DNA from 4 places in the Erwinia sp. AK-PDG3-5 genome. Region 1 is predicted to be linked to each of the others. Evidence: predicted binding sites of a transcription regulator. Region 1 holds the regulator's gene; each other region holds the start of a gene.
What was found. The regulator CRP, encoded in region 1, controls carbon source genes, mostly activating them, when cyclic AMP is high. The targets are predictions, from matches to a motif close to ATGTGANNNNNNTCACAT.
Positions count from the first base shown of each region.

Region 2: idnO (gluconate 5-dehydrogenase) is a predicted target of CRP. The motif match lies at 2,809-2,826, and genes of this name have one in related genera.
Region 3: psiE (phosphate-starvation-inducible protein PsiE) is a predicted target of CRP. The motif match lies at 3,064-3,081, and genes of this name have one in related genera.
Region 4: AC1UKS_RS10865 (sugar transporter) is a predicted target of CRP. The motif match lies at 3,392-3,409, and genes of this name have one in related genera.

Region 1 is NZ_CM165967.1:444,838-449,997, reverse strand. It holds gene AC1UKS_RS01975 (hydrolase) at 1-640, shown strand, start outside; gene AC1UKS_RS01970 (YheU family protein) at 642-860, shown strand; gene AC1UKS_RS01965 (phosphoribulokinase) at 938-1,807, shown strand; gene AC1UKS_RS01960 (OsmC family protein) at 1,847-2,257, opposite strand; gene crp (cAMP-activated global transcriptional regulator CRP) at 2,565-3,197, shown strand; gene AC1UKS_RS01950 (YccS/YhfK family putative transporter) at 3,256-5,160, shown strand, end outside.
Region 2 is NZ_CM165967.1:677,159-682,318, forward strand. It holds gene AC1UKS_RS03150 (MFS transporter) at 1-475, opposite strand, end outside; gene AC1UKS_RS03155 (2-hydroxyacid dehydrogenase) at 561-1,502, opposite strand; gene AC1UKS_RS03160 (LacI family DNA-binding transcriptional regulator) at 1,653-2,645, opposite strand; gene idnO (gluconate 5-dehydrogenase) at 2,916-3,677, shown strand; gene AC1UKS_RS03170 (gluconokinase) at 3,693-4,259, shown strand; gene AC1UKS_RS03175 (NanQ anomerase/TabA/YiaL family protein) at 4,249-4,722, shown strand; gene AC1UKS_RS03180 (hypothetical protein) at 4,797-5,160, opposite strand, start outside.
Region 3 is NZ_CM165967.1:4,426,491-4,431,650, forward strand. It holds gene plsB (glycerol-3-phosphate 1-O-acyltransferase PlsB) at 1-988, shown strand, start outside; gene ubiA (4-hydroxybenzoate octaprenyltransferase) at 1,049-1,933, opposite strand; gene ubiC (chorismate lyase) at 1,935-2,462, opposite strand; gene psiE (phosphate-starvation-inducible protein PsiE) at 2,602-3,000, opposite strand; gene AC1UKS_RS20715 (YjbH domain-containing protein) at 3,154-5,160, opposite strand, start outside.
Region 4 is NZ_CM165967.1:2,351,805-2,356,964, reverse strand. It holds gene AC1UKS_RS10875 (sugar dehydrogenase complex small subunit) at 1-403, shown strand, start outside; gene AC1UKS_RS10870 (GMC family oxidoreductase) at 400-2,034, shown strand; gene AC1UKS_RS10865 (sugar transporter) at 2,097-3,314, opposite strand; gene AC1UKS_RS10860 (membrane-bound PQQ-dependent dehydrogenase, glucose/quinate/shikimate family) at 3,508-5,160, opposite strand, start outside.

The sequences.
Region 1 (5,160 bases):
TGGCGAAACCAGCGATGCCACCTTTTTCCTTAACTGGCTGCGTGCAGAGTGGGGGCAGGTTCCCACCGCCGCCGTTGGGTTTTCGCTGGGCGGGAATATGCTGGCCTGCCTGATGGGCGAGCAGGGCGCAAACTGCCTGCTGGATGCGGCGGTGGTGGTATCGGCCCCGCTGATGCTGGAACCCTGCAGCCAGAAGCTGGAGCAGGGATTTTCCCGCGTTTACCAGCGCTACCTGCTCAATCTTCTGAAGCAAAACGCTGAACGCAAACTGCTTGCCTGGCCTGGCACCTTGCCCATCGATCTGACTGAGCTTCGGGCGCTGAAAAAGCTGCGTGATTTTGATGATGCCATTACCGCCAGGGCACACGGTTTTCAGGATGCGACGGATTACTACCGTCGTTGCAGCGCGATGCCGTTATTGCCCGGCGTGGCAAAACCGCTGCTGATCATCCACGCCAAAGACGATCCTTTTATGACCGACGAAGTGATCCCCACGCCCGACCTGCTGCCTGCGTCAGTGACCTATCAACTGACCGAATATGGTGGCCACGTGGGGTTTGTCGGTGGCACCTTACGCAATCCGCAAATGTGGCTTGAGCAACGCATTCCTCAATGGCTTTCAACCTGGCTGGACAACTAACGTGATTATTCCCTGGAAAGAGCTCGACGCTGACACCCTCGATAACCTGATTGAATCCTTTGTCCTGCGTGAAGGCACCGACTACGGTGAGCAGGAACGCTCGCTGGAACAAAAAGTGAAGGATGTTCGCCGCCAGTTAAGCAGCGGCGAAGCGGTGCTGGTGTGGTCTGAACTGCACGAGACGGTCAATATTATGCCGCGAGGTTCCGTGACCGGTTAAGTGGCAAAGATGACACCCGTGCGCGAAACATGGTACCAATGCGTGATCGATGTGACTTTTCTCAGGGAGGTATGCGCATGTCAGCCAAACATCCGGTTATTGCCGTCACCGGCTCCAGCGGGGCGGGAACCACCACCACCAGCCTGGCCTTCAGAAAAATCTTCCAGCAGCTGAATCTGCATGCCGCCGAAGTCGAAGGCGACAGCTTTCACCGTTATACCCGTCCTGAAATGGATATGGCGATCCGTAAGGCGCGCGATATGGGCCGCCATATCAGCTATTTCGGCCCGGAAGCCAATGACTTCGCCCTGCTCGAACAGACCTTCGCGGAATATGGTCGTTCAGGCAGCGGCAAATCCCGCAAATATCTGCACACCTATGATGAAGCGGTACCCTGGAATCAGGTTCCGGGAACCTTTACGCCGTGGCAATCCCTGCCGGAACCGACAGACGTGCTGTTTTATGAAGGGCTGCATGGCGGCGTGGTGACGCCGCAGAACAATGTCTCCCAGCAGGTTGATTTGCTGGTTGGCGTAGTGCCGATCGTTAACCTGGAGTGGATCCAGAAACTGGTGCGCGATACCAGCGAACGCGGCCACTCACGCGAAGCGGTGATGGATTCGGTGGTGCGATCCATGGAGGATTACATCAACTTTATTACGCCGCAGTTCTCCCGCACGCACATTAACTTCCAGCGTGTGCCGACCGTAGATACCTCTAACCCGTTCGCGGCGCGCGGTATCCCGTCGCTGGATGAAAGCTTTGTGGTGATCCATTTCCAGGCGCTGGAAGATATCGACTTCCCGTATTTGCTGTCGATGCTGCAGGGATCGTTTATCTCGCACATTAATACGCTGGTGGTGCCGGGCGGCAAGATGGGACTGGCGATGGAGTTGATTATGGGGCCGCTGGTGAAACGTCTGATCCAGGGTAAGAAAATAGAGTAAGCCCCGCGGGAACGGGGCTTAAGGCGGCGATGGGATGACTTACGCCGGTAACTCAATCACTTCATAGCTGTGGGTGATTTCCACGCCTTTGCCCAGCATCAGTGCGACCGAGCAATATTTCTCAGCGGAGAGATCAACGGCACGCGACACCGCTTTATCGCCTAACGCCACGCCGGTGACGATAAAGTGCAGATTGATGTGGGTGAACAGGCGTGGGGCCTCTTCACGGCGTTCGGAGCTGAGCTTCACTTCGCAATCCTTTACGTCGTGGCGGCCCTTCTGCAGAATGGAAACCACGTCGATTGCGCTGCATCCGCCCGCGGCCATCAACACCATCTCCATCGGGCTCGGGGCTTTATCGCCCGCATTTCCGTCCATCAGAACCTGATGCCCGGATGAGGATTCTCCCAAAAACGTTAACCCTTCAACCCACTTGACTCGAGCCTGCATAACAATTTCCTCTAATTCATTCAGTTATCGCCAGATTACGCTTTAGCCAGAAAAACGGCAATGCGGCAATTTTCGCACTATGCTGAAGCGAGACAACACAAGACACTCGTTGAAAGCTGTGCTACAAACAAAGCTGTAATATTTTCGTCAGTACTCTACAGGCACGACGAAACGAATCGCATAACGAGCCAGGCTTTTAACAGAGGCCCGAATAAATTTCCTGATGGGAAACGCTTGACTATTTCAACGCCTGGCAGGGAACTCTGCCCCTGTATTTAGGCACGATTACAACAGAGGATAACAGCGAATGGTTCTCGGCAAACCGCAAACAGACCCGACACTTGAATGGTTCCTGTCTCATTGCCATATTCATAAGTATCCATCCAAGAGCACGCTGATTCATCAGGGTGAAAAGGCAGAAACCCTCTACTACATCGTCAAAGGTTCAGTAGCGGTGCTTATCAAGGATGAAGAAGGCAAAGAGATGATCCTGTCTTACCTCAATCAGGGCGACTTTATTGGCGAGCTTGGCCTGTTTGAAGAAGGTCAGGAGCGCAGCGCGTGGGTACGCGCGAAGACAGCCTGTGAAGTGGCTGAAATCTCCTACAAAAAATTCCGTCAGCTGATCCAGGTTAACCCTGACATTCTGATGCGCCTGTCTGCACAGATGGCGAATCGCTTGCAGGTCACTTCTGAGAAAGTGGGCAATTTAGCTTTCCTCGATGTGACGGGTCGCATCGCGCAGACCTTGCTGAACCTGGCAAAACAACCGGACGCCATGACGCACCCGGATGGGATGCAGATCAAGATCACCCGCCAGGAAATTGGGCAAATCGTTGGCTGTTCTCGTGAAACAGTGGGACGCATTTTGAAGATGCTGGAAGATCAGAACCTGATCTCGGCACACGGTAAAACTATCGTTGTCTACGGCACGCGCTAATCGGCTCTGATCCACGGCGCAACACCTGGTGTTGCGCCTTTTTATTTGGTGTGGAGTGATGTGGCGTCGACTGATTTATCACCCGGAGATCAACTACGCATTGCGCCAGACGCTGGTGCTCTGTTTACCGGTAGCGATGGGATGGCTGCTGGGCGACTTGCAAAAAGGGTTGCTGTTTTCCTTAGTCCCTGCCTGTTGCAACCTCGCTGGCCTTGATACTCCTCATAAGCGCTTTTTCAAACGCCTGATCGTTGGCGGAATCCTGTTCGCCTTCAGCAGTTTCCTGATCCAGTACCTTGCCGGTCACCACGTTCCCCTGCCCGTGATCCTGTTTTCGATGGCGATGCTGCTGGGCGTCACCGGCGAAATCAGCCCGCTGCATGGTCGCCTGCTGCCCGGCTCGCTGATAGCCGCAATCTTCACCCTTAGCCTGGCAGGACGCATGCCGGTGTGGGAACCGCCGATGCTCTACGTGCTCGGCACCATCTGGTACGGCGTGTTCAACTGGGTCTGGTTCTGGCTGTGGAAAGAGCAGCCGCTGCGGGAAACCTTAAGCCTGCTCTATCGCGAGCTGGCGGGTTACTGCGAAGCGAAATACACCCTGCTGACCAAACTCACCGATCCGGAGAAAGCCCTGCCTCCGCTGCTGGCGCGCCAGCAAAAAGCGGTCGACCTGATCACCACCTGCTATCAGCAGATGCATATGCTGTCAGCCACCAACAACAATCACCACAAGCGGCTGACCCGCGCGTTTCAAATCGCGCTTGATTTGCAGGAGCACATCTCCGTCAGCCTGCATCAGCCGGAAGAAGTGCAAAAGCTGGTGGAGCAAAGCCATGCCGAAGCGGTGATCCGCTGGAATGCGCAGACCATCGCCGCCAGGCTACGTGAACTGGCCGACGATATCCTCTACCACAAGCTGCCCGAGCGCTTCACCATGGATAAGCAGCTTCAGGCGCTGGAGAAGATCTCACGGCAGAATCCGGATAACCCCGTCGGCACCTTCTGCTATTACCACTTCAGCCGGATTGGTCGGGTGCTGCGTACCCAGCGTCCCCTTTATCAGCGCGATTTGATGGCTGACCGGCAGCGCCGACTGCCGCTGCTGCCGGCTATCAGAAGCTATTTGTCGCTGAAATCGGCCGCCTTGCGCACCGCCGCCCGCTTTGCGGTGATGCTGACCTTTGCCAGCTCGCTGGCGCTATTCTTTAATCTGCCCAAACCCTACTGGATCCTGATGACGGTCATGTTTGTCAGCCAGAACGGGTACAGCGCAACCCGCGTCCGTATTCAGCACCGTGCGCTGGGCACGCTGGCCGGGCTGGTGATTGCCGCAGTAACCCTGCGCCTGCAGGCACCCGAATCCATCGTGCTGCTGGTGATGCTAGCCATTACCCTTATCAGCTACCTGTTTATCCGTAAATTCTACGGCTTCGCGATGATTGGCTTTACGGTCACCGCAGTGTATTCGTTGCAGCTGCTCTCGCTTAACGGCGCAGACTTCCTGCTGCCGCGTTTACTGGATACGCTGATGGGTTGCCTGATTGCCTTCGGGGGCACCATCTGGTTGTGGCCGCAATGGCAAAGCGGGTTGCTGCGGCAGAATGCGCATGACGCGCTGGAAACCTATCAGGATGCGCTGCGGTTATTGCTGGGGAATGAACAGGACCCGGTGAAGCTGGCCTATCAGCGTATCCGCGTTAATCAGGCGCACAACGCTCTGTTCAACTCGCTCAATCAGTCGATGCAGGAGCCAGGCTTTGATCCCAGCTATCTGGCGGATATGAAACTGTGGGTGACGCACAGCCAGTTTATCGTCGAGCATATCAATGCCATGACCACGCTGGCGCGTGAACACACCATGCTGACCTCGTCGCTGGCGGAGCGTTATCTGCAGGCCTGTGAGATTGCGTTGCAGCGTTGCCAACAGCGGCTGGAGTATGACGGGCCGAGCTCAGAAGCG
Region 2 (5,160 bases), 230 kb from region 1:
AGCCGGAAATCGGCGCGGTAAACATGCCGCCCAGCGGCGCAAACATCATCACAAAGGCGTTCGCACGCCCCAGCTCTTTTTCCGGGAACCAGTTGCTGACCATGGTCAGCACCACCGGCAGCATCCCGCCTTCCGAAATCCCCAGCACAAAGCGCAGACCCAGCAACTGCCAGTGATTGGTGACAAAGCCGGTGGCGATCGACACCACCATCCACGCCGCCAGAGACCAGGCGATAAACTTTTTGCCGCTGCCGTTCACCGCCACGCGGCCGCCCGGCACCTGCAGGAATAAATAACCGATAAAGAAAATGCCGCTGGCGATACCGGCCATCTGGCTGGTGATGGCTAAATCCTGCTCCATGCCGCCAGGCAGGGCAAAGCTGATGTTCACCCGGTCCATAAACGACACAATGCAGGTGATCAGAATCGGGGCTATCACACGCAGCCAGCGCGTGCCGGGTATTTTATTATTCATCTCAGGCCCTCTGGAAATAGTGGATGACGGTCCATCCCGGTGATGCAGGCCGACAAAGCCGGCCTGGGCAGGTGGTATGAACGCGTTAATCGATGGCAGTCGGCAGCGGCTTCTGGTTGAAGAACGCCTCAACGTTGGCGAACACCACATCCGCCATCTGCTGACGGGTTTCGTGGGTGGCGCTACCCACATGGGGCTGTAACAGCACGTTGTTCAGCGCAATCAGCTCTTCCGGAACCTGCGGCTCCTGCTCGAAGACGTCCAGCGCGGCACCGGCAATCTCGCCTTTGCGTAAGGCCTGAATCAACGCCGCCTGATCGACTAACGAGCCGCGCGCGATATTGATCAGCCAGGCGTGTTTCGGCATCGCCTGCAGGACGGTGCTGTCAACCAGCCCTTTGGTGGATTCGCCGCCAGAGGCCGCAATCACCAGGAAATCACACTCTTTCGCCAGGCTCTGCACATCGTCGCACCAGCTGTACGGCAGCGACTCACGGCGGCTGCGGCTGGTGTAGCTGACCGGCATATCGAATCCGCTGGCACGGCGGGCAATCGCCTGACCGATGTTGCCCATGCCGACAATGCCGATGCGTTTGCCGCTGACCTGAGTGCCCAGTGTTGGGGCGTTTTTCAGCCACTGGCCCTCGCGAACAAAGCGGTCGCCCTGGCACAGTCGGCGGGATGCCGCCAGCAGCAGGCCCATCGCCATATCGGCAACGTCATTGGTTAACACGCCGGAGGTGATGGTCACGGCAATCTTGCGGGCGCGGGTGGTGTTGAGGTCGATGGCATCGGTGCCGACGCCGAACACGGCAATCAGCTTTACCTGCGGTAACTGTTGCAGGACCTCGTTGCGAACGCCGATGTCGCCGCGCGTCACCACCGCCTGAATGCTGTCGCCAGACTGGGCCAGAAAGGCCTGCGGATCCTGCTGCTCGTACAGGCGGTGAACCGTCCAGCCGGAGGCCAGTCGGTCCATCAGGCCGTCAGGTACGGGAGCGATTAGCAGGATGGCGTGAGTTGTCATGGGGTTCCCCTTCAAAGGCAGTACGTCGGATACGTACTATTAAAGGGGTTTCTGAGTATTTAATTGCGAGCTGGATCACACTGAATCGTGTTAGAAATCTGTGTTACCGACTACGTGATCGCGAAGGTGCTTATCGGCGGGTTTTCGGCGTCAGATGGTCGAGCCCATCGACAGGCGATAGTGCAAATCCACCCGCTCGATGGTGGGAAGGTTGTTGATCTTCTTAATCAAAATCTCGGTGGCGGTTTTGCCCATCTCGAAGCGCGGGGTGATCACGCTGGCCAGTTTCGGGGTTGTTACCTGACCGATCTCCAGCCCGTGGAAACCGGCAATCGCCATCTCCTGGGGCACGGCAATCCCGGCCGCCAGGCACTCCTGCAACACGCCTACCGCGAGGTCATCGTTGGTGCAGAGGATGCCGTCCATATCAGGATACATCTGACGCGCCATGGTCATCATTCCGGCCCCGGCAGAGACCGACGAAACCTTTTTCGGCGCGATGCGTCCGGTTGGCAGGCCCGCGTCTTCCAGCGCTTTGCAGTAGCCGGCGTAGCGCTGTTCATCGCGGATATCGGACATCGAACCGAAATAGATGATGCGCTTTTTGCCGCTGCCAATCAGCATGCTGGCCATATCAAACCCGGCCTGGACGTTATTGAATCCGACGTTGACGCGGCCTTTGGTGGTGGTCAATCCCATCACTTCCGCCACCGGAATGCCCGCCGCTTTCAGATACTTCTCGGCGCGCACGGTGTGGACCGATTCGGTCAGTAAGATTGCCTTAACATTGAAGGCCAGCACGGTGGCGATCTGCTCTTCCTCACGCTGGCTGTCGTAGTCGTAATTCACCACCAGCGTCTGATAGCCCTGCGCGGTGGTCACCGACTCCACGCCGGCCAGCAGGTCGGAGAAAATCTGGTTATTAAAGGAGGGGATCAGCACGCCGATGCGGGGAAGGGCGTTGCTGGCAATGGCGTGATTATCCGGGTCCGGCTCATAGCCCACCTCGGCAATCACGCTGGCAATCCGTTCGGCGGTGTCAGGTTTAACTTTTTCCGGCGTGCGGAGATAGCGGCTGACCGTCATTTTTGTTACACCCGCCAGAGTGGCAATATCATGTAACGTGATCCGTTGCATTTTCATCGTTGTTATCAGCCGACAGCCCTTCAATGCCTGCATTATGCCTGCTGCGACCCTTAAAGGAAATTGGATTAAAGTGCGGTTAATCCTGGTCTTACAACGCGCGTAGCGGGAAAAAGCCCGTCGCGATCACAGCAACGGTATCCTGGTTTCGTAACAGCGCTATAGGTGATCTGCATCACAGTTTAAAAGGGCTAAAAGCCGTGTGATAAGGCCCATACAGACTCACCTCGCGCGAGCCACTCACTGCCTGATGCAATGGAGCAGGAACAGATGAATTTATTCAGCTTAGAGAAAAAACGAATTTTAGTGACCGGTGCAGCGCAGGGCATCGGTTTTATTATGGCGCGCGGCCTGGCGCAGCACGGTGCGGAAATCATCATTAACGGCACCTCAGAAGAGCGCGCAGAGAATGCGGCGATGAAGCTGCGCGACGAAGGCTTTACCGCCCACACTGCGGTCTTCAACGTCGCGGACCCGCAAGGGGTTGAAGCGGGGATTGAAAAGATTGAGTCCACCATCGGGCCAATCGACGTGCTGTTTAATAATGCCGGCATCCAGCGCCGTCACCCGTTTACCGAGTTCCCGCTGGATGAGTGGAATGACATTATTGCCACCAACCAGACCGGGGTGTTCCTGGTGTCCCAGACCGTGGCGAAGCGCATGATCACCCGCAACGCGGGCAAAATCGTCAACATCTGTTCGATGCAGAGCGAACTGGGGCGCGACACCATCACCCCCTACGCCGCAGCGAAAGGCGCGGTGAAAATGCTGACGCGCGGCATGTGCGTGGAGCTGGCCCGCTATAACATTCAGGTCAACGGCATTGCGCCGGGCTATTTCGAGACGCCGATGACCAAAGCGCTGGTGGACAATCAGGAATTTACCGACTGGCTGTGCAAGCGCACCCCGGCTGCCCGTTGGGGCAATCCCGAAGAGTTGGTCGGCGCGGCGGTATTCCTGTCTTCAAAAGCGTCTGACTTTGTGAATGGGCATCTGCTGTTTGTTGATGGCGGCATGCTGGCAGCGGTCTAACCGGGAGGATCCGAAATGGCAGGTCAATGCATTATTGTGATGGGCGTCTCCGGCACCGGGAAATCCTCGGTGGGGACCGCGCTGGCAAACGCCTTACAGGCGAAATTTATCGACGGGGACGATCTGCATCCGCGGCAGAACATCACCAAGATGGCGTCCGGCCAGGCGTTGAACGACGACGATCGGTTGCCGTGGTTAGGGCGACTTTCAGACGTGATTTTCAGCCTTGAGCAGAAGAATGAGTCCGGTGTGCTGGTCTGTTCAGCGCTGAAAAAAAGCTACCGTGACCGGCTGCGTGAAGGCAATCAGAACGTGCATTTTATCTGGCTGAACGGCGATTACGACTGCGTGCTGGATCGCATGAAACGGCGCAAAGGGCACTTTATGCCGGAAGCCTTGCTCAAAAGCCAGTTCGCCGCGCTGGAAGCGCCCGGCGCAGAGGAGAGCGATGTGATCCCCGTGGATATCTCGCCAGCGCTGAGCACCATTGTCACCCGCTGTGTCAGCCTGTTGCAGCCAACGCCTGCGGCGCCCGCCATGGCATCCTTACAACCGGAGACCGAACAACGTTATGATCATTGATACCCTCGAACAGGCAGCAAAAAATCCGCTTTATCCCGCGGTGATCCGTAATACCCTGCAGGCCATCCAGGCGAACAATCCGCAGACGCAGGCGGTGGGAAAATACGCCATTCAGGGCGAGGCGATCTTCTACTCGGTGATGGAAAGCGAAACGCGCGATTTCAACGCGCAGCAGCCGGAGTTCCACCGTCAGTATATCGATATCCATCTGGTGCTGGCCGGGGAAGAGATCATCGGCGCAGGCCCGATCGGGCTGGATCTGGATCTGGTTGCTCCTTTTGAAGAGCAGAAGGATCTGGGCTTCTGCCACCGGATCGACAGCGAAACGCTGATCCACCTGCAACCCGGCGCGCTGGCGGTGATCTTCCCGCTGGAGCTGCATCGCCCAATGTGCACCTTCGGCGTTCCCTCTCCGCTGCGTAAGATCGTGGTGAAAATCGACAGCGCGCTGCTGGTGGATTAATCCCGATCCGGCTTGTGGATCTTGTTTAGAAAGCGCCTGAAATTGGAAGATCTCAGGCGCTTTTTAGGGCGGGGTTAGTAGCCAGGAACGGAGCGTGTCCCCCAGTTCTTTGTGCCATTTCTGTCTTCAGCCATAAGCTCATCATGGACAAAGTCAAGCACCCACGAACACTTCGCGGCCAGGTTATTAGCCTCATCCAACGCATGCTTCGTTGCGGCATAGAACAGGAGATAGGAGTGTTTGGATATATCAGGAATGCTGCCAAAACAGATATTATCCGTATCAAGATGTTCGACCTTTCCCCTTGGCGTCATCTTATCGATTGAGTTCAGGGCCTCCAGCATAGCCTGAGGATGACGGATTAACCCTCGCTGGGCCGCTTCAACCAGATCAGCGGTTTTTTCGTTATTAGATAACGCTCTGAACCAGGGCAGTATG
Region 3 (5,160 bases), 780 kb from region 1:
CCTGAACAAGCATGTGCCGGAGTGGCGTGATGCCATCGACCCCATCGAAGCTCAGCGCCCAGCCTGGCTGACGCCTGCGGTTAATGACATCGCGCAGCGCGTGATGGTGCGTATCAACAACGCCGGTGCGGCCAATGCCATGAACCTGTGTGTTACCGCCCTGCTCGCATCGCGCCAGCGCTCGCTGACCCGTGAACAGTTGACCGAGCAGTTGGCGTGCTACGTTCAGTTGCTGCGTAACGTGCCGTATTCGCCGGACTCGACCGTGCCGGACATGACGCCAGAAGCGCTGCTGAACCATGCGTTAAGCATGAACAAGTTCGATATTGAGCAGGATAACATCGGCGAAATCATCGTACTGCCGCGCGAGCAGGCCGTGCTGATGACCTACTATCGCAACAACGTTCACCATATGCTGGTGATGCCGTCGCTGATCGCGGTGATCCTGTCGCATTACCGCGAATTGAGCCGGGCCGAGCTGCTGCGTCAGATCAGCGTGATTTATCCGATGCTGAAGAGCGAGCTGTTCCTGCACTGGAATAAAGAAGATCTGCCCGCCGTGCTGGATTCGCTGGTGAGCGAGATGGCGCGTCAGGGGCTGCTGACGGCCGATGATCAGACGCTGCGTCTGAGCCCGGCACGCTTCCCAACGCTGCAACTGCTGGCGGCGGGTGTGCGTGAAACGCTGCAGCGTTATGCCATCACCTTCTCTATCCTCAGCGCGAATCCGTCGATCAACCGCGGGACGCTGGAAAAAGAGAGCCGGACCATGGCTCAGCGCCTGTCGGTACTGCACGGCATCAACTCGCCGGAGTTCTTCGACAAAGCGGTGTTCTCTTCACTGGTGCTGACCCTGCGTGATGAAGGCTATATCAGTGATACCGGCGATGCGCAGGTAGAACAGACGCACAGGGTCTATCAGATGCTGGCTGACCTGATCACTCAGGAAGTGCGAATGACGATTGAAAGTGCGGGACCGCACGAGTAAGCGTCAGGGCATAAAAAAAGGGTCGATGAGCAATCATCGACCCTTTTTTATTGGCATGACTCAGAGCCAGCCAGAGAATGGCGCCGTGCTGAGGGCAATCCCCAGGAACAACACCAAACCAACGTAGTTGTTGTTCAGGAAAGCCTGGAAACAGGGATCGCGTTCGCGGGCTGAGATCAGCTTCTGCTGATGCACGAACAGCGCGCCAGCCACCAGAATGGACCAGTAAAATGCGCCGCCAAGCTGCATCCGCCAGCCAATCACCGTCATCAGTACCAGCGTCGCCAGCTGCAACAAACCCACGATCAGCTTATCGAAACGACCAAACAGAATGGCGGTGGATTTGACGCCAATCTTCAGGTCATCATCGCGATCGACCATGGCATACAGCGTGTCATAAGCCACCGTCCAGCAAATATTCGCGGCGAACAGCAGCCAGCAGGTCAGCGGCACGGTTTCACTGACTGCCGCCCAACCCATCGGGATAGCCCAGCCAAATGCCGCGCCCAGCACCACCTGCGGCAGATGGGTGTAGCGCTTCATAAAGGGATAGACCCACGCCAGCGCCAGCCCACCAAACGACAGCCAGATGGTCATCGCGTTCATGGTCAGAACCAGACAGAACGACACCAGCACCAGTCCGGCAAACAGCAGCTTGGCCTCTTTTGAGGTCACCGCGCCGCTCGGCAATGGGCGCGATTGGGTGCGCTTTACATGACCATCAATCTTACGGTCGGCAAAGTCGTTGACCACGCAGCCAGCGGCACGCATGAAAAAGACCCCCAGCACAAAGACAATCAGGATATTCAGCGGCGGGATCTGCATTCCCGCCAACCACAGCGCCCAGAAGGTCGGCCACATCAGCAACAGCGAGCCAATCGGCTTATCAATACGCATAAGGCGGCTGTAGGCCCGGAATTTACTCATTGGCAGACTTCTCTCCACGTTACTCATCTCCGGCACCGGTTAGCGAGGCATACAGCGGTGCAGACGGTAAAAACAGCTCGGTCAGCAATAACGGCTTGCCGGAAAGGCGCAGCAAAGAGCGACGTCCCCACAGCTCGCCACTCTTGCCTGGCTCGATAAAATCGCGCGTCAGCGTGGAAGAGGCAAACAGGTAACGGCCCAGCGGGCGCGTGCCAAGCTGCTGCAACATCTGCTCAGGCCCGTTCAGGGTAGATTCCGGTACGATGGTCCGCCCGGCAAGCCAGGGTTCGCCATCGCCGCACAGCAGAATTTCACGCAGCCAGTAGCGGGACTCTTGCGGCAACAACGCCACGTCGTCACCGACCTCTTCTGCGGCAATAAAACCTTCCTGCACCACTTTTACCGTCACTTGCTGACAATGGCGCTCAAAACGTTGGGTCATGGAGTCTTCTTCCATCAACCAGTCCAGCAGCGGGGCTGAAAGCAAGGGTGATGAGGCTGGCAGCCAGTCGAGGGCGCGCAATTGCACCAGCGCGTTATCAGCCATTCGGCTTCTCCGGGCAAAAATTTTGGTGCCACAGTGTAACGCAGAGGCTGGGAGAGAACACAGATTGCTGGAGGAAATAGTGCGGATTTCAGGTCGGTAAAGTAAGAGGTTGGCGCGCCTGGGACGGCGCGCCAACATCTTATTCGCGTTTCAGCCGGTTACTGTTGGCCAGCCACAGCGTGACCACCAGGATCAGTATGGCAATGGAGTAGGCCAGCGTATCCACCGGGTTTTTGTGATCGACAATGATCAACCGGATGATCGCCGTAATGCCGATATAGACGAAATAGCGCAGCGGGAAGTGATAGCCCGACTGGAAGTATTTGACTATTAAGGCAATAAACTCGAAGTAAAGGAAGTAGATCACTATGCCATCGATCAACAGATAAGAAGACGTCTGTTCGCCGGTGTTCAGCAACACGTTGGCCAGATGGAAGGTCTCCTTGCCAAGAAAGATCGCCAGAATAGCGGCCAGGACGATCAGCCCTATATTCAGCACCATCTGTAACAACCAGGCAATACGCGTCGCGGTAATCATGCAAAAACCCTCAAAAGTCACTGTTATCCGTCAGGATAATCCTGACAGTGACAATATGCTTTAGTGTGAGCGGGTTCACAAGTTTTGCTTGATGCCGGAGAGATAAGCGGGCGACACCGCCGCCCCTATGCGGAGGCGGTGTCGCGGCTATTTTTAGCGGAAATCGATATCGCGGTCGGTGGTCATATCATACAGTTGGTACTTACGGCCCAGCATCTGACCGCCATCACGCGTCAGCGGCGTCCAGTTAACCTGTGCACGGCCACGGGTTGGTGAGGCGGTGAACAGATCCATCGGAATCGAGATATAGAAGCCTTTGGTGAAGTCGCCTTCGCCATACTCTTCGGCCGACACGTTGGTTTTGGTGGCATAAGCGCCAACGATCACGCCGCTGTCGAACTGGCGGGAGACATCAATCGTCGCCCCTTTATCTTCTGCCAGATACTGACCTACGCTCGCCTTCACCAACACCTGGTTGTTGAAGAACGACGGACGCCAGTAAGCCGTCAGGTTACCGACCTTCGCGTTGTAATCGGTAAACTGCATCATGTTGTCCCAGTCACGCTGCTTCACGTAGTTGGCATCAACACCAAACGCCCAGTCAGAATCCAGCGGACGGTACAGCACTTCGCCACCAACTCCGCCGTACATGGTTTCCAGATATCCGCCGTAAACCTGGCCGTAGAAGCCATTGCCCAGCGCATGCATGTAGTTTGCTTGCAGGTTGTTAACGTAGACGTTGTTTTCAACATAGTCGCGAATATGGGTACGCACGCGCGGCAATGAGGAATCGCTCGGTGCACCGTTATAGTTGAATTTGTCGTAGTTATTCGCCAGGTTGCCAAACACGCTGCCGTCAATCAACAGGTGCTTTGTCAGCCAGTAATTAGCGTTCGCCATCACGCCAACCTGATACAGGTAGAAGCTTTCCGGTCCACCGACGGACTGATTCAGTACCGGTGCCAGGCTGTAGTTAAAGTCATCGGCATCGATGTAATAACCCTGCTCGGTATGACCCGGATCGACCGGCTCCACGCGTTTCTGATCCAGCGGCTGCTCTTTGCCCAGCGGATAGCCTTCAAGCTGCTGACGCAGGCTGGCGACGTTAGTTTCCGTGGTCACCTGCGGCATACGGCTGCGGGTTTCGGTCACTTTCAGCGTATCAATATTGGCTGGCAGGTTGTTCATCAGGATCACGTTGGCACGATCGACGCCTTCCTGGGTATTGCGGTACTTGCTCTGCTGGCCAGTGGCATACATCGTATTGCCCTGTACCTGAATGTTTGGCGCATCCAGACCGGCATTGTATTTCAGGTCGGTCAGCTGGCCAGCAACGGTGGTCTGCTCAAGGAATTCGCCCTGCGGACGCGGCTGATAGGCTGGTTTCGCCGAATCGATCGATGCGGTGTGCAGATCGTTGAAGTTGGTACGCAGCGTAAAGCCGGCCATAAAGGTATTGCCGCGCTCATAGCTGACGTTCACATCCGCCCAGTCGGTAATACGGTAAATGGCGCCGACGTTAACTTTGCTTTTCTGCTCAATCTTGCCGGCAAAGTCGTCCTGGTAATCATTCCCTTCGTATTCTGCTTTCAGTCGCAGCGGCTGCCACGGCGTCTGATACTCCACCCCACCAAAGATGGCCGCAGGGCCTTTGAACATGTCTTTGCCGCTGACCGAACCGGCGGTGCCGCTTGTGCCTGAGCGATAGCAGTAGCTACTGTCGGCTTCACAGAACGGGTTCTTCACCGTGCCGCTGTTGCCGAGGTAGCCGAAGCCGAGACCCAGGGTGAAATCAAACGGTCCCCAGGCCTTGGTGCCGACCAGGTATTCACTGTCGAACAGGCCGGTACCGCCAAGGTCACGCGCCCCGACCGAGACTTCAGGCAGCCAGTAGCCTTCCTGCCAGAGACGGGCTTTCAAATCGAAGGCTTTGTCTTTGTAGGTCTGGGTGCCACTGAAGCTCTCAACCGCACTGTATTCGCGGGTTTTCACGTCGGTATAGCGGATGGTCGCTTCCAGCCACGGGAACAGCTGCACCGAGGAGGAGTAGAAACGATACTGATCGTTATAGCGATAGTTCAGGCTGAATTCGCCGTCTTTTGCCATACGCGCAGTGGGAACCTGTAACAGACCGACGCCGCCAAAATCTGACTGCGAAGG
Region 4 (5,160 bases), 1.9 Mb from region 1:
CAGCGGCTTTGCGGGCCTGTCGGCCTTTTTAGTCAGCCGCCCAACCAGCCCGATCCTCAGCCAACGCTATTATCATGCGTTACAACGTCACTATCCTGACTTCCCGTCACGGCTGGCTGCGCTTTCGGACACCCTGAAAACGCATAATTTCGCCCATGTGGATGACTTTTTACAGGCGGTTAGGCCGGATGATGCTCTGTACCAGACGGCGGCATTGATCATCGGCAGCTGGTATACCGGCGTGGTCGGTGAAGGCGCGGACAGCGAACTGATCGCCTATTCCGAGGCGATGATGTATCTGCCTACCAAAGGGATTCTGGTGGTCCCGACCTATGGCGGCGGCCCGGATTCCTGGGGTAGCAAGCCCGTTGACCCGCAGACAGAGAAAGGAGCAACAGCATGAATAAAGTCGATGCCGATGTGATCATTATTGGTTCCGGCGTGATGGGCGGTCTGGTGGCAACCCAGCTGGCGAAGGCGGGAAAATCGGTGATTATCGTTGAGGCCGGTCCGCGCATTAAGCGCCAGGAGATTGTCGAACGCTTCCGCAATTCGCCGTTCAAAATGTCGCTGACCAATATGAAGCTGCAAGGGGTCGGTTCGCCCTATCCCGATTTGCCGCATGTGCCGTCCACCTATGGCGAGTATCTGCAACAAACCGGTCCGGTGAAATACCCGACCAAATATCTGCGGGTGGTCGGCGGCACCACCTGGCACTTCGGTTCCGCCCTGTGGCGGATGATCCCCAACGACTTCCGGCTGCAAAGTCTGTATGGCCGTGGTCGTGACTGGCCGTTTGGTTATGACGAGCTGGAAAGCTGGTACGGCAAAGCGGAAGCGGAACTCGGGGTTTCCGGCATGGATGGCCAGGATGAGAGTGGCCACGGAGGCCAGGCCTGGCCGCCGCGCTCCACGCCTTTTCCGATGGTCGGTCTGGAGCCGAGCTACCTGTTCAAGCGCCTGTCGGAACTGTTAGGCAACGGCGGTTACCACCCGGTGATGGAGCCGAACGGACGGGCCACGCGTCCTTACGGTAAGCGTCCGGTCTGTGCCGGGAATAACAACTGCAACCCGGTCTGTCCGATTGGCGCCAAATATGATGGCTCAATGCACATCGACGAGGCCGAACGGCATGGCGCACAGCTGCTGGATAATTCGGTGGTGTATCGTATCGAGGCCGATGATGCCGGGAAAATCACCGGCATCTGGTACAAGAAGCCGGACGGTTCTGAGCATCATCTGAGCGCCAATTATTTTGTGCTGGCGGCATATGGCATCGAGTCGCCCAAGCTGCTGCTGATGTCCACCTCCGAACGTTATCCGAACGGCATCGCCAACGGTTCCGATCAGGTCGGCCGCAACCTGATGGGCCATACCGGGATCAGCATGAACGTGATGATGAAAGAGGACGTCTGGCCGGGTCAGGGACCGACCGAGCTGCTGGTGTACCTGAATAACCGCGATGGCGCGTTCAGGAAGGATTTCCCCAGCTATAAGATCAAGGTGCGCAATACCGTGCCGACCGCGGACTATGCCGCCGGGTTGATTAAAAAAGGCGTGCTGGGCTCGAAGCTGGATCAACAGCTGAAAACCCTGTCAGCGCGGTCGCTGAACTTTGCCATCGATTTTGAAACGCTGCCGCTGGCCGAAAACCGCATTGTGCCCAGCAAAACCAAAAAGGATGCGATTGGCCTGCCGCTGCCGGAGATTTACTACAGCGTCACCGATTACTGGCATGCCGGCAAAGCCGAGGGGTTAAAAGATTTCGATAATTTCGCCCGTCTGCTGAATGCCGACGTGTCGAAAATCGATACCGGCTATCAGGATCGTCAGCACATTATGGGCACCACCATTATGGGCAACGATGCCAACACCTCGGTGGTCGACAGCAACTGCCAGACCCACGACCACCCTAACCTGTTTATCGCCGGGACCAGCGTGATGCCATCGGCCTCCTGCATGAACCCGACGCTGACCGGCGCGGCGTTAAGCCTGCGGCTGGCGGATCATTTGCTGAAGGTAGTGAAGGTGTAAGGTTTCGCGCATAAAAAAACCACTCCGCTATGGAGTGGTTTTTCTGTTTAAGCAGAAGAGTCTCAGGCTTCCGACTTCGCGCCCATCTGCTGGCCGCTCTCGACGGTGCGGGATGGCCATTTACGGAACATCGCAACGGTACCCACCAGCGCAGCAATGGCCGGAATGGCGGCAATGTAGCCAACCGAGGACACGCTCAGATCCATGCTCACCTTGTTCCCCAGCAATGCGCCCGCACCGATACCAATATTGACGATACCGGAGTACAACGCCATCGCCACATCGGTGGCATCCGGTGCCAGCGTCAGCACCTTCATTTGCAGGCTCATGCCGACAATCATAAAGGCCATGCCCCACAGCATCGAGACCGCAATGGTGCCATATTCGCTGACCGACACCGCCAGCAGGATCAGCAGGCAGACCGAAATCACCCCAATCGACACCGTCAGCATCTGCGCAGGACGCTGATCGCCCATCCGGCTGAAGATGACGCTGCCGGCAATACCGGCGATGCCAATCAGGAACAGCAGCAGCGTGGCAAAGCCTTCGGTGAAACCGGCCACCTGCACCACAAAGGATTCGATATAGGTAAAAGCGGTGAAATGGGCGGTGACAATCGCCACCGTCACCGCGTACAGGCTCATCAGTGCCGGACGACGCAGCAGCGTCGGCAGGTTTTTCACCGAACCGCCTTGCTCAGACTTCACTGACGGCATCACGCGGATAATCATCCACAACAGTACCAACGCGGCGGCACCGATGATCAGGAAGGTATAACGCCAGCCGGCAAACTGGCCGATCACGCGCCCTAACGGCAGGCCGAGTACCGACGCTAACGCGGTCGCCATCGCCAGCAGGCTTAACGCCTGAGCCCGTTTACCGGCCGGTGCCAGTCGCACCGCCAGCGACGCGGTGATCGACCAGAACAAGGCATGCGCCAGCGCCACGCCCGCGCGGCTGATCAGCAGCACGTCAAAATTCCAGGCAAAAAACGACAGCAAATGGCTGCCGGCGAACAGGATAAACAGCACGATCAGCAGCGTGCGGCGATTCACCTGGCTGGTGGCCAGCATCAGCGGCAGCGACATTAACGCCACTATCCAGGCGTAGACGGTCATCATTATGCCGGCTTGCGACGACGCGAGGCCGAAACTGCGGCCAATGTCAGAGAGCAAACCAACAGGGATATATTCGGTGGTGTTGAACACGAAGGCGGCAACTGCCAGAGTCAAAACCCTGGACCAGGCAACCTTGCGCGAAACGGCTAACAAATCAGACATAGCGTGCAGCTCCTGGATGAAAGAAAGACGTCCGAAAGCGCAATAGTGTAGGTCTATTTGAATTTTATTCAATAAAAGTGTGACCAATATCTCATTTTTAAGATATGAATTCTGAATAAGGCGGGGATGGTTGACCGGAAAAAGTCATCAGGCGGGTAAATCAGGGCGGAACTGGCGTTCCGCCCTCAGTGTATTACTTCAGACGGTATGCGACAACCGCATCGCCTGTTTTCGTGCCCAGTGAACCATGTCCACCCGCTGCAATAACCACGTACTGCTTGTTATCCGCGCCCATATAGGTAGACGGCGTTGCCTGACCACCGGCTGGCAGCTCGGTTTCCCACAGTAGCTTACCGGTGCTGGTGTCATACGCACGGAAGAAGTTATCTGCCGTTGCAGCATGGAATACCACATCGCCTGCTGTGGTCAGTGGACCACCGTGTGCCACCATGCCCATTGGGAAGCCAATTGGGAAGCGGCCCGGCAGGAAGGTGGTGTTCAGGTTTTTGGTGGTGCCCACGCGGCGCAGCCACTCGGTTTTACCGGTTTTCAGATCCACACCGACCATACGGCCCCACGGTGGCGCGATACACGGAATACCCAGGCTTGAGGAGAGCTGCTGGATATGGATGGCGTAGTCACCATCAAAGTTCTCGTTCCAGTAAGGCGTACCATCCTTGGTGAACAGACGCTGGGTCGCCGTTTCTGGCGTGCGTTTGATCAGGTTGTATTTGTACGCCAGACGAACAGGCGAGGCGATCAGGATCTGACGCTGCGGATCCACAGTAACGGAACCCCAGTTGAAGACACCAATGTTGCCCGGGAAGATGATCGAGCCGCCTTCCGTTGCCGGTGTCCATGGGTTGCCATCGTAACGCAGGGATTTGAAGTCGATGCGGCAGGCCATCTGATCAAACGGCGTCAGGCCCCACATGGATTTCTCACTGAGTGGGTCTGGCAGGAAGTTCAGCGAAGACACTGGCTGAGTCGGTGAATACTTCTCACCGGCAATGCCTTTGGTCGACACATCTACCTGATTGATTGGGTACACCGCTTCGCCAGTCAGACGGTTCAGCACAAACAGGTTACCGGTCTTGGTTGGCAGAATAACCACCGGCTGTTTTTTGCCCTGATAATCGATGTCCAGCAGCGACGGCTGCGAGGGATTATCACGGTCCCACAGGTCGTGTTTGGATGACTGGAAGCGCCATTTGAACTGACCGGTTTTCAGATCCAGCGCCACCAGCGTGTCACGGAATTTCTCGGTGTTGCTGTTGGCATCACGCTCAATACCCAGTTCGTCCGGGGAAGCATTACCAAACGGCACATACACCAGGCCATTCTTCATGTCAGCACTCAGCGTGCCCCAGGCAACCGGCGTATCCTGCGGATAGGTCTGGCCCGCGGCAATCGGCTGGGTGTTTTCCGGATTAGCCGGATCGAAGTTCCACACCAGACGACCGGTGATCACGTCATAGGCGCGAATAACGCCCGATGGGTTGCCGGCGTTGAAGCCGTTATCCATCACGGAACCACCAACAATCACCAGATTACCGGCAACCAGCGGTGCTGCGGTTTGCATCAGTGCATGCGGACGGATTTCGCCCATGTTGGCACGCAGATCGACCACACCGTTGTTACCGAAATCAGCACACAGCTTGCCGGTATCGGCATCCAGCGCCAGCAGTTTGGCATCGTTCGCGGCGTTGAAGATACGCTTACGGCAGATCGCTGGGGAGTTAGCCACAGCAGCTGGCTGCACGGCATTGGTGGCCGCCGCTTCTGGCGCTTCGTAGTAGCTTACGCCACGACAGGTCTGATGCTGCTGCAGATAAGAGCGATCTTT